One region of the Bradyrhizobium sp. 14AA genome, then DNA from elsewhere that is predicted to be linked to it. Evidence: riboswitches for the same ligand, from Rfam matches in the RefSeq annotation. Region 1 holds a riboswitch; the other holds the start of a gene.
The links. Region 1 has a riboswitch for cobalamin ahead of RAD15_RS27650 (DUF1636 family protein). Riboswitches for the same ligand answer to the same signal wherever they lie in the genome.

Region 1 (5,411 bases):
CCCATCTCGGGCACGGTCGTCTCGCCGACGACCGGGCCGGCATAGAGGCCCGATGCCAGCGCGAGCTGCGCGATCGCCCCTTGTGCCGCAACCGGACCGCCGGTGTCGCACAGCACCTTGAGCCGCCGCAGCGTCGAGACCGGCAGGGTCGAGTAAGCATCCAGCCGCGTGTCGTCGCGACCGTCGGCCGGCAGCACGGCCAGCACGATGTTGCGATCCTTGGCGAGCTGCTGCAGGGCCGCGAGGCCGTAGGGCCAGTAGGACTCACCGCCGATCAGGCGCACAAGAATGCCACGCGCCTGCGAGAGCGTGCATTCGATATAGGTGTCGACCGAGAGCGGGTGACGAAGTTCCGCGAGATTGGCGAGCCGGAGCGACGGCAGGCTGTTGCGGCCGCGCCGCCAGCCGGCCGCGAACGCAGCCAGGTCGGAATCCGAATACGAGAGCACCACGAGATCGGCCGGGTCCTGGCCGATGTCTCTTGGCGTCGCGGTCTCCTCGAGACCGCGGCTCTCGCGGAAGACGACGTGCATCAGATACCAAGTCCTGCCTTGATGGCGGCCTCGTCGATATCGCCGTGCTCGCCGATCACGACGAGCTTTGACTGCCTGTGACCGGCGCCCCAGGGCTTGTCGAACTGGTGGCGCACGCGCTCGCCGACCGCCTGAAGCAGCAGGCGCATCGGCTTGCCCGCGATGGCGATGTAGCCCTTGGCGCGCAGCACGTTCTGCTCGCGCGCCAGACGCTGGACGGAGGCGACCAGCGCATCGACGTCGGCGACCTCAGGAAGATCGATCACGACGGAGGCAAAATCATCATGCTCGTGCTCTTCCTCGCCGTCATGATGCGACGGGCGTGCGGCGAGATCGTTCTCGGCGGCAGCGCCGAGGCCGAGGATGAGGCGCGCATCGATCGCACCGTCGGTGACCGGCAGCATCGGCACGCGCCGCGGCATCTCGGCGGTGATCGCCGCCTTGGCGGCTTCGATGCCGGCGCTCCCCGCAAGATCGGCCTTGGTCAGCAGCACGATGTCGGCGCAGGCGATCTGGTCCTCGAACACTTCCGACAGCGGCGTCTCGTGATCGAGATTCTCGTCCGCCGCGCGCTGCGCTTCGACGGCATCCGGGTCCGGCGCGAAACGGCCGGCCGCAACAGCTTCGGCATCGGCCAGCGCGATCACGCCGTCGACAGTGATGCGCGAGCGAATCTCCGGCCAGTCGAACGCCTTCAGCAGCGGTTTCGGCAGCGCCAGGCCCGAGGTCTCGATCAGGATGTGATCGGGCCTTACCGGCCGCGCCAGCAGTTTTTCCATGGTCGGAATGAAATCGTCGGCCACGGTGCAGCAGATGCAACCATTGGCGAGCTCGACGATGTTCTCCTCGGGGCAATTGGCGTCGGCGCAGGATTTCAGGATCTCGCCATCGACGCCCTCGCTGCCGAACTCGTTGACGAGCACGGCGAGCTTCTTGCCGTCGGCGTTGGCGAGCAGATGCTGGATCAGCGTCGTCTTGCCGGAGCCAAGGAAGCCGGTGACCACCGTGACCGGGACTTTTGCGAGCGAGTTCATTCGGCGGCCTCCGGCACGACGGCAATGGGGGGAATGCGGGCAAGCGACTGCTTGCGGAATATTTCCGGCCGGCTCCGCCAGGGCACGAGGCCGTCAGGCGCGGCCGCATAGGCCGCGGCGCCCGCGACCACGTCGCTCGCATTTGCATCCGAGAGGCGGCCATAGACATAGGACCAGCGGCCGGGCGCGCTCAGCGCGACCGAGCAGCCCTGGTTGCATGCAGACAGGCATTCGACGGGAACCACGCTGACGCCGTCGGGTACGCCGGCATCGAGAATCGCACCGTGCAGGCGCTTGCCGGGTGTCGTCTCGCCCTCGCCAAGCGTCTGGCCGGCACGGCAGGTGATGCAGACGTGAAGTGTGACGGTCATCGCCTCTTCCAGGATAAAAAGCGGGAGGCGATGAGGCACACGGACCCTGACTCGAGAGGCCGTTTCCCCGTCGCGGAACACCCCGTCCGCCGGTCCAAAACTCGTCCGCGCTGGCAGGTCTCCCGGCTTGCGGAGCAGGGTTTTGCCCTTCGATCCCCGCCTTCCCGATCCCGTCAGGGGTCAGTGGCTTCGGGCATCTCTCCGGTCACGGTCGCGGGGGCGGCTGCAGTTTGGACCCAAATCTTGCCGATTCGGACCCTATCGCATTCCCTCTTCGCCTGTCGTAGGACAGGAACCAACGCCGGGCCACCATTTGCCCCCGGCCGCCTCTTGTCAAGCCGAAGGACTGGGTACGATGACGCCTGAACCGGATACCCAAACAGCTGAGGAAACCGACGCCCGGCACGCCCAGAAAATGGCGAAGAAGAAGGCCGCCCGCGACAAGATCATGGCGACCAAGAGCGGCGAAAAGGGCCTCATCATCGTCCACACCGGCGCCGGCAAGGGCAAGTCCTCCTCGGCCTTCGGCATGATCGTCCGCTGCGTCGCCCATGGCTTCCCCTGCGCGGTCGTGCAGTTCATCAAGGGCGCCTGGGACACCGGCGAACGGCGCCTGCTCACCGGCCATTTCGGCGACCTCTGCCAGTTCCACGCCATGGGCGAAGGCTTCACCTGGGAGACGCAGGACCGTGCCCGCGACATCGCCGCGGCGCGCGCCGGCTGGGAGAAGGCCAAGGAGCTGATCCTCGACTCGAACCTGCGCATGGTCGTGCTCGACGAGATCAACATCGCGCTGCGCTACGATTATCTCGACATCGCCGAAGTGGTCGAGTTCCTGACGACGCAAAAGCCTGAGATGACGCATGTCGTGCTCACCGGGCGCAACGCCAAGGACGAGCTGATCCAGATCGCCGACCTCGTCACCGAGATGACGCTGGTGAAACATCCGTTCCGCTCCGGCATCAAGGCACAGGCCGGCGTCGAGTTCTAAGTTCGATGGCACGCGCATTGATGATCCAGGGGGCCGGCTCGGACGTGGGCAAGTCGCTCATCGTCGCGGGCCTCGCGCGCGCCTTCACGCGGCGCGGCCTGCGCGTGCTCCCTTTCAAGCCGCAGAACATGTCGAACAACGCGGCCGTTACCGTCGACGGCGGCGAGATTGGCCGCGCACAGGCGCTGCAGGCGCTGGCCGCCGGCGTCGAGCCGCATACCGACATGAACCCGGTGCTCTTGAAGCCCGAGACCGATGTCGGCGCGCAGGTGATCGTGCAGGGCAAACGCATCGCGACCACGCGTGCGCGCGAATATGCTGCGATGAAGCCGTCGCTGATGGGCGCCGTGCTGGAGAGTTTTGAGCGGCTGAAGGGCCGCGCCGATCTGGTGCTAATCGAAGGCGCCGGCAGTCCGGCCGAGGTGAACCTGCGCAAGGCCGACATCGCCAATATGGGCTTTGCGCGCAAGGCTGACGTGCCCGTGGTGCTGGTCGGCGACATCGACCGCGGCGGCGTCATCGCCCAGCTCGTCGGTATCAAGACGGTGATCGACCCCGACGATGCCGCGATGATCAAGGGCTTTGTCATCAACAAGTTCCGGGGCGATCCCACCCTGTTCGACGACGGCTACAAGCTGATCGAACAGAAAACGGCGTGGCGCGGCCTTGGCGTGCTGCCCTGGTTTGCGCGCGCCGGCGAGTTGCCGGCTGAGGACGCGCTGGGCCTGAGCGATGCCCGCAAGCCCGGCCAGTGCAAGATCGCCTGCCTTGCGCTGTCGCGCATCGCCAATTTCGACGATCTCGATCCGCTCAAGCTCGAGCCTGGCGTGGATCTCGTGATGGTGCGCCCAGGCGAAGCGATCCCCGGTGATGTCCGTCTCGTCATCATCCCCGGCTCGAAATCCACCCGCGGCGACCTCGCCTTCCTGCGCGCGCAGGGCTGGGACATCGATCTGCTCGCGCATCACCGCCGGGGTGGCCATGTGCTCGGCCTCTGTGGCGGCTACCAGATGCTTGGCCGCAGCGTCGCCGATCCCGATGGCATCGAAGGCCCCGCCGGCGACACGCCGGGGCTCGGTCTCCTGGATGTGGAAACGGTGATGAGCCCGCAGAAGACGCTGACGCGCGTCGCGGCCGTGCATGCTGGCACGGAGCAGCCGATCGAGGCCTACGAAATCCACATCGGCCGCACTGATGGGCCCGATCGCACTCGCCCCTTCGCAAAGCTGAACGGCGAGCCGGAAGGCGCAATCGCGCGCGATGGCCGCGTGCAGGGCAGCTATCTGCACGGCCTGTTCACGTCGGATGATTTCCGCAAGGCGTTCTTGGCGAAGCTCGACATCCCCGCCGGCGACGAGCCCTATCACGCCCGGGTCGAAAGCGCGCTCGACGCGCTCGCCGATCACATCGAACAGCATCTCGATGTCGAAGGCCTGCTCGCGCTAGCGCGCTAGCACCCCGGCCAAGCGCGTCCATTCGGCTTCGCTGCCGGGAAGGCCGAGCCGCAGCCAGGTCGGCTCTTTCGCGAACACGCGCGACCAGATGTGGCCGCGCGCCAGCTTCTCCTGCGCGGCAAGCGCATCGCGCGTCTCATAGAGACGAAACAACGATGTGCCGCCGATGAGCCGCCAGTCTTGCCCTCGTGCCATCTCGTCGAGGCGAACGCAGTCGCGCGCCAGCCGCACTGACGTGGCCTCGGCCCAGGCATTGTCACGCAATGCGCGGCAGCCGATTGCGATTGCCGCGCCCGAGACCGGCCATGGACCCGACACCGCCGCGAACCTGGCGATGTCGGCCGCATTGCCGATTGCGAACCCAAGCCGCAGCCCCGCAAGGCCATAGAATTTTCCGAACGAGCGCAGGATCAGCAGTCCCGGCCTGTCCGCCTCAGGCGCAAGCGATAGCTTTGGTACGGCGTCGGCAAAGCTCTCGTCGATGACGAGTCGGCCGACGCGCGGCAGTAGCGCCAGCAAATCGTTTGGCGCAAAACTCCGGCCATCGGGATTGTTGGGATTGACGACGACAGCGAGATCCGCGCCCGCGAGCGCGTCGAGTTCCCCGGCCTCCTGGACATCCCAGCCCGCAGCCGAGAGGACGCCTGCATATTCATTGTAGGTTGGCGCGAGGATGCGCGCGCGGCCGGGCGGCGCCAGTTGCGGCAGCAATTGAATGGCGGCCTGCGCGCCGCCCATCGCGACGATCGCAGCGTTCGTGCGGTAGGCGTGCTGCGCGGCCCTGTGCAGCGTCTCGATCTCGGCACGCGACGGCAGCGCGCTCCAGGCGCGCGCGCTCACCTCGCCGACCGGATAAGGCAGCCGGCTGATCCCGGTCGACAGATCGATCCAGTCCTCCGCGCGCCCACCAAAACGCTGCTGGGCCAGATCGAGATTTCCACCGTGCTCGCGCATGCCCTGTTCTTTCACGCGAAGGCCAGGATCGCAAGCACGCCGGCGAGCAGCAGCATGGCGCGGCGGTAGACCGT
Region 2 (5,411 bases), on a different contig from region 1:
TTCGATACCGCTGCGAAGATGACAGTCCACAACCTCTGATTTCGTCGCGCGAGAACTGCGCCTGACCTCGGCTCGACGACCACGCGCCCGCAAGTGAGTCGGGACCGCCTCCCCATTGTCATTGCAATATCGGCTTCGTCATCCTGAGGCGCGAAGCGCCGCCGAGCGCACCCCTCCAGCGATAACGGCTTCGCCGTTACGCGGGGATGACGGGGAGTTGCGCACGCCACATCAATTTTCGCATTTCAAACGAAAGCACGCCTTCGCATCCTCGCGGCGCATTTCGCCCGAGCTTTGCTTGGTCGCTCCGCCCTCTGATCCAAGAGGGCGCAGGGAAGGCCGGGTGCCGGCTGGCACCCGCGGTCCGCTGCGCGAAAAGCACACGCAGAAAAACCGCACAGCAGCATACAGGTGTAGCCAATCACTCGGCCTTCCCTGCGCGATGGTCGGACGGCTTATGCCGTGCTCTCCCGGGAGCCGAGTTCCCTTTGGCCTCCCTCGCCCCCGCGAAAGTCGCCGGCACCGCGCCGGTTGACGCGACTGCCGCATTCGCCAGGGCTTGACCGTAGCAACGACGGCCAGGACCACACGGTTTTGCCGTACGCACGGCCCGCCATTTCGCCGCAGTTTTCCCGACCCTGTCGACAGAGCCGGAAACTTACAGACGAGACGAAGCCTAGCAGCGCCGCTCATCCAGCGCGAAGCCTCGGGCTCACGGAGAGCAATCCGCCCTGCCCTTAACTTTCGCGCCCGACACTGCCGCGTCCACCGCAAGCCCGGCTCGCGAAAATGACGACCACAAGATCGCCCCTCAAGGATGAGCCGGGATAAGCGACACATACGCTATTTCCGAATTTCGGTAAAGCGGAATATTTTCGCGCAGGCGGATTGACAGCCTCGCGGGTGTTTTGCCCGACGGGGCAACGATGACGGCCCGCAGCCGGATAAAGCGCCGTGCAATCCGGGAACGGTGCCACGCCGAACGAGCGCGCCCGGGTATCGCTGCGCTCACCCGGGCTACGAGAGCAACGCTCAGGCCGACATCGCTCCCTTGCGCCCGAATGGATCGGCCAGGCGCACGATCTCGCAGGCGGCGACGAGGCCGGCGAGCCAGACGGCACTGGTCAGCCCGATGCGCGTCACGATGGCGGCCGTGAAGGCGCCCTCGCCGCCGAGGAACGGCGTCGCGGCGAGGAGCACGAGCTCATAGACCGCATAGGCGGCGACGAGAGCGAGCGCCAGCATCAGCGGCGTGCGGCCCTGCGGCAGCATGCGGAGGACGGTGGATGACGCGGCGGTCGCGAGAAGCGCTGCCGCGCCGATGACAAAGCCCCAGGCAATGGTGCTGCCATCGATCGGATAGTGCAGCGCGCCGAAACCGATGGTCTGGTTCACGAGCCAGGCGCCGGTCACGACGAGCAACGCCCGGCGCAGCGGCAGCATCGCAGCCGCGAGAACTGCGAAGGCCGCGAACGGCGTCGCGCAGGCGAGCGCAAAGCTCGCGAGCGCGCACGACGTCGTCAGCAGCGCAAGGCAGAACATCGGTGCAAGACGCAGCGCGACCGAGTGAAGCCGGAGCCGGTCGGCGTGAGACGGCAGGATATCGAGAGCCATAAGTGATCTCCTTGTTGTCGAATTCTAGTCCATTTGCGGGCCTGTGACAGCTCCGTCGGGGTTCAAAGCCTTGATCAGAATTTGGCGCCGGCCTTGAGCAGATAGGTTCGGCCGGGCAGCGGGTAGGCGCTGAAGCGACCGTCCGTAAAAGTGCTTGCGATGGCATAGTCGTAGTAGAGCGCGTTCAGCACATTGTTGACGCTGAGCGACCAGAAGTACCGCTCGTACTGACCGCTGAGCCTGAGATCGATCGTGCCATTGGCAGGGATCGGTTTCTGGGTTCCCGCCTGGTCGTTGTCCATCCGCCGCTCGCTCCAGAACCGCGCGGTGGCATCGAGCACCACGTAATTCTGCCAGATGTTCCAGGTGATGCCCGCACTCGCCGTGGTGCGCGACACCAGCGGCACGTCGTTGCCGGCCCAGACACCTTCGCGGAAGACAGCCCTCGTATAGGCCATGCTCGAGCGCAGCAGCAGAGCATCGTTGACGCGATAGGACAGACTGGTCTCCGAACCGTAGCGCCGGGTCGGATCGAGATTGGTGTTGTAGAACAGGATGGGATTGAAATGGATCTCGTTGGTGAGGTCCATCAGATAGAGACTGCTCTGCATCTGAAGCCCTCCCCCTCCGATGCGCAGACCACCCTCGACATCGTGCGAGGTCTGGGTCTTGAGCTGGAAGGTTTGCGGGATCGGCGCGAAGGTAAAGGGATCGAACGACGGTCCTGACGACACGCGCTCATCCACATCGGGCGTGCGAAACGCCCGCGCGGCGCGGCCGAACAGCGAGACCGTGTCATTGAGGCGATGCTCGGCACCGAGATGCAGCGCATATTGGGTCTCGTCGCTGCCGAGTGGAAGCGCACCGATATCGGTGTTGAAGGGCGCCGCCGGGTCGAAATTGTCGCGAGCGGAGAGACTGACATTCTGCACTCGCGCGCCGTAGGAGATGTCGGTCGTGGGCGCCACACCCAGCGTATGCTGGAAATAGCCCGCGACCGTCTGCTGCCGGAGGTCGTAATTGTGCCAGGGAGTAAGCCCCTGCCCGGCGCCGCGGTTTTGCTGAAAGCTCGCATCGTAATAGTCGATGCCGGTCAAGAGTTGCGACGGCATTCCGAACAGCAGGCCCTTCACGCTGAGCCGCGGCGTGATCGACCACGTCGTGAGGTCAGCATTCACATAGGTCGACGTGAAGAACGCCGGCACCGGCGTCGGGCTCGCGAAGAACGCACTCTGCTGCTTCTTGTCACGCACGCCGCCATCGACGATGAGATCGACGCCATTCACCAGGGTCTTGGTGAAGCCTGCGGTCGCGCTAAAACCCTGCTGGTTGGCGTAGTTGAACGGCGTACTGGTCCCGCGCCGGGCGGTGGCGAGCTCGTCGAGGCCAATCGAGGGGTCGACGGTGCGGCCGCCCGGCAGCCGCAGCTCCTGATTGTCGCCGGTGACGGTCAGGAAGGCGGTCAGGCCGGGCGTGGTGTAATTGAGATTGCCGACGCCGTTCTCCTGAACATGGTGATTGTTGTCGCGATAGCCGTCGGTCTTGACGGCATTGCCGTAGAACGAGGTCGACCACGGACCGGAATTGAGCGAGGTCGAGACGTTGCCGATCCCAGTGTTGAACGAGCCGAAGCCGGCCTCGATGCGCGCGGTGGCGGGCGGTCCGCCGACGCCGTTTTTGGTGACGATGTTGATCACGCCGCCGACCGCGTTGTCCCCATAAAGCACCGCACCGGAATTGCCGCGCGTGATCTCGATCCGCTCGATGGAGTTGAGCGGGATGGTGGAGAGGTCCACCTGCGCCATGTCGATATCGTTGAGGCGTCGTCCGTTGACCAGCACCAGCGTGTTGGCTGTGGCAAACGCACCAAAGCCGCGCAGGTCCACACTGGTCTTGGCGCCGATCTGGCCGCCATAGAGCGTCGTGATCTGGGCACCGGGCACTTGCGTCGCGATGATCTCGGCAAGCGTCTGCGACGGCGAATGGGCGATGTCTGCGGCCGTGATGACGGTCGTGGCGGCCCCGACAATGCCGCCGCTGCTGGTGGCAGTCTCACGGCCGGAGCCGGACGAGCCAGAGCCAGTGCCCGTCGGCGCTCCGCCTGGCGCGACATTCGGTGCCGCCCGCCGCCAGACCGTGTCGCCGTCGCCGGCAACCCTCGCGCGCGTCCGGTTCTCGTCGGACCTCGTCACTTCGATCGGCGGCAAGGGCTCGGCGGTGGCCTGCTGTGCAAAGGCGGTCGAAAGATCGAGCGGATAAAGGGAAACGGACGTGAAGAGGCCGGCGCAGAGGCGCCCGGCTGCAGAGACGAAACGGGACACAATTGTAACCTCGGCATGACGTCAGTGGCACGTCACAGCGAACGAGGTTTCATGGCGGAGCGATCGATTGCTCCGATGAAGCCAATGTCTGTACTCCCCGACCGACATCTTCGCGTGTGACCACGGCTGACGGCAGGTCTCCTGGCTCGCGGGTCGTTACCCTCCGTCGCCTTCCCAGGACCGAGATTCCCAGTGGCATAGGACGAAAGATTCACCGCTTACAGTTGCGGGGGCAGCCATGGCATTGAGAAAATCCCGCGTTGGGAAATCCCGCACCACGTTCCCTTTTGATCTCCGTGAGGAGAACCGTCGCCGATCATTTACGGGCCGCGCGGCTGCGGAGTCAATCGACCGATAGTGCCGCATGCCGGCTGTTCAGGTCCGTCCTCGCGGGCGCTGGGCCAGGGCCCAGGCAACGGTGACGTCGCGGGGCGGAACGTCGAGGCGCTTGATCGGCGTCAGCTCGCCGGAGGCGGAGACGATCGCGGTCTCCTCGCGGCGGCAGCGCGGGCACACGAAGCGGACTTCGTGCGGGGATGCCGACCAGCTCGAACGTTTCACATTGGCCGCCATCGGCCAAGCATCGCAATGCGAGCACGACACCAGAAATCGACCGGGATCGAGCATACCCATTCCATCGGACTCCGCGTCCTGCCGCCCCTTCAATGATTAACGCATGTGAATCGTTCCGGTGCCTCGGCACCGCTGACCTCCTGCCTCGGGAAGCCCGGCGGCCCTTGGCGCTCCCTTGGCGCCGGAAGGCCTCAGTGCGCGCCCTTGAGGGTGCAGGACGTGGTGCAGGTGACCGTGGTGCCGTGGTCGCACGCCTTGCAGGCGGCAACGCACTGGTTCATGTCCCGGGCATTGTACGAGCTGTAGTTCCGCATCGGGCAAACCAAGGTCGAGCCGGTGATGTCCTGCTCCTGGTTGCAGGCTGCCGTTGCGAGCGCGAGAACAAGAACTGCAAGAAGGCGCATGGGATTGCCCTATAGGGAGCGGCAAAGCGATTTCAGCGAGGTACGCTGCATCGCAACGGACCCCGGCATTCCCACTGCGAGCAATCGTGGAAGCGCGACGCCCGCATCCCCAGAGGATGCGCGCCAAACATTAAAAACGGATTGCAGCTGGCGTCAGGCCGCCGCTTTGGTCGCGATCGCCTGCCGCATGTCCACCGCCAGCTGGCGGTATTGTTCCGACAGTTTCAGATAGAACTCGCGCTTGGTGCTGTCGGTGGCGAGCTTGGCGATCAGCTCGCATTCGGCGGTCAGCGTCTCGAACCGTTCCAGCCTGTCCTGAAGTTCCGTCATCGGCGTGTCCCCATCAAACGCCACAAGGACACCAAACCTAAGCCCGGGAAATAGGTCACAGCGAACATCGTTATCGGGTACAATCAATTTTTCCCGCGGCCGCCTATTTCTGCTCCAGCCGCCAGGCGCCGTCCCAGCCTTCGCCCGGCGGATTGGCCTCGAACTGGTC

Region 2: another riboswitch for cobalamin. It lies ahead of RAD15_RS36720 (TonB-dependent receptor); the one in region 1 lies ahead of RAD15_RS27650 (DUF1636 family protein).

The regions. Positions count from the first base shown of each region.
Region 1 covers NZ_JAVAYM010000017.1:172,759-178,169, reverse strand. Annotated here, with positions in the region: gene cobN (cobaltochelatase subunit CobN) at 1-533, opposite strand, end outside; gene cobW (cobalamin biosynthesis protein CobW) at 533-1,567, opposite strand; gene RAD15_RS27650 (DUF1636 family protein) at 1,564-1,938, opposite strand; cobalamin riboswitch at 2,034-2,253, opposite strand; gene cobO (cob(I)yrinic acid a,c-diamide adenosyltransferase) at 2,294-2,929, shown strand; gene RAD15_RS27640 (cobyric acid synthase) at 2,935-4,383, shown strand; gene cobD (threonine-phosphate decarboxylase CobD) at 4,372-5,337, opposite strand; gene cbiB (adenosylcobinamide-phosphate synthase CbiB) at 5,349-5,411, opposite strand, start outside.
Region 2 covers NZ_JAVAYM010000028.1:111,871-117,281, forward strand. Annotated here, with positions in the region: gene RAD15_RS36715 (hypothetical protein) at 1,033-1,614, opposite strand; gene RAD15_RS36720 (TonB-dependent receptor) at 1,689-3,935, opposite strand; cobalamin riboswitch at 4,050-4,261, opposite strand; gene RAD15_RS36725 (hypothetical protein) at 4,311-4,568, opposite strand; gene RAD15_RS36730 (hypothetical protein) at 4,700-4,912, opposite strand; gene RAD15_RS36735 (hypothetical protein) at 5,066-5,242, opposite strand; gene RAD15_RS36740 (adenylate/guanylate cyclase domain-containing protein) at 5,346-5,411, opposite strand, start outside.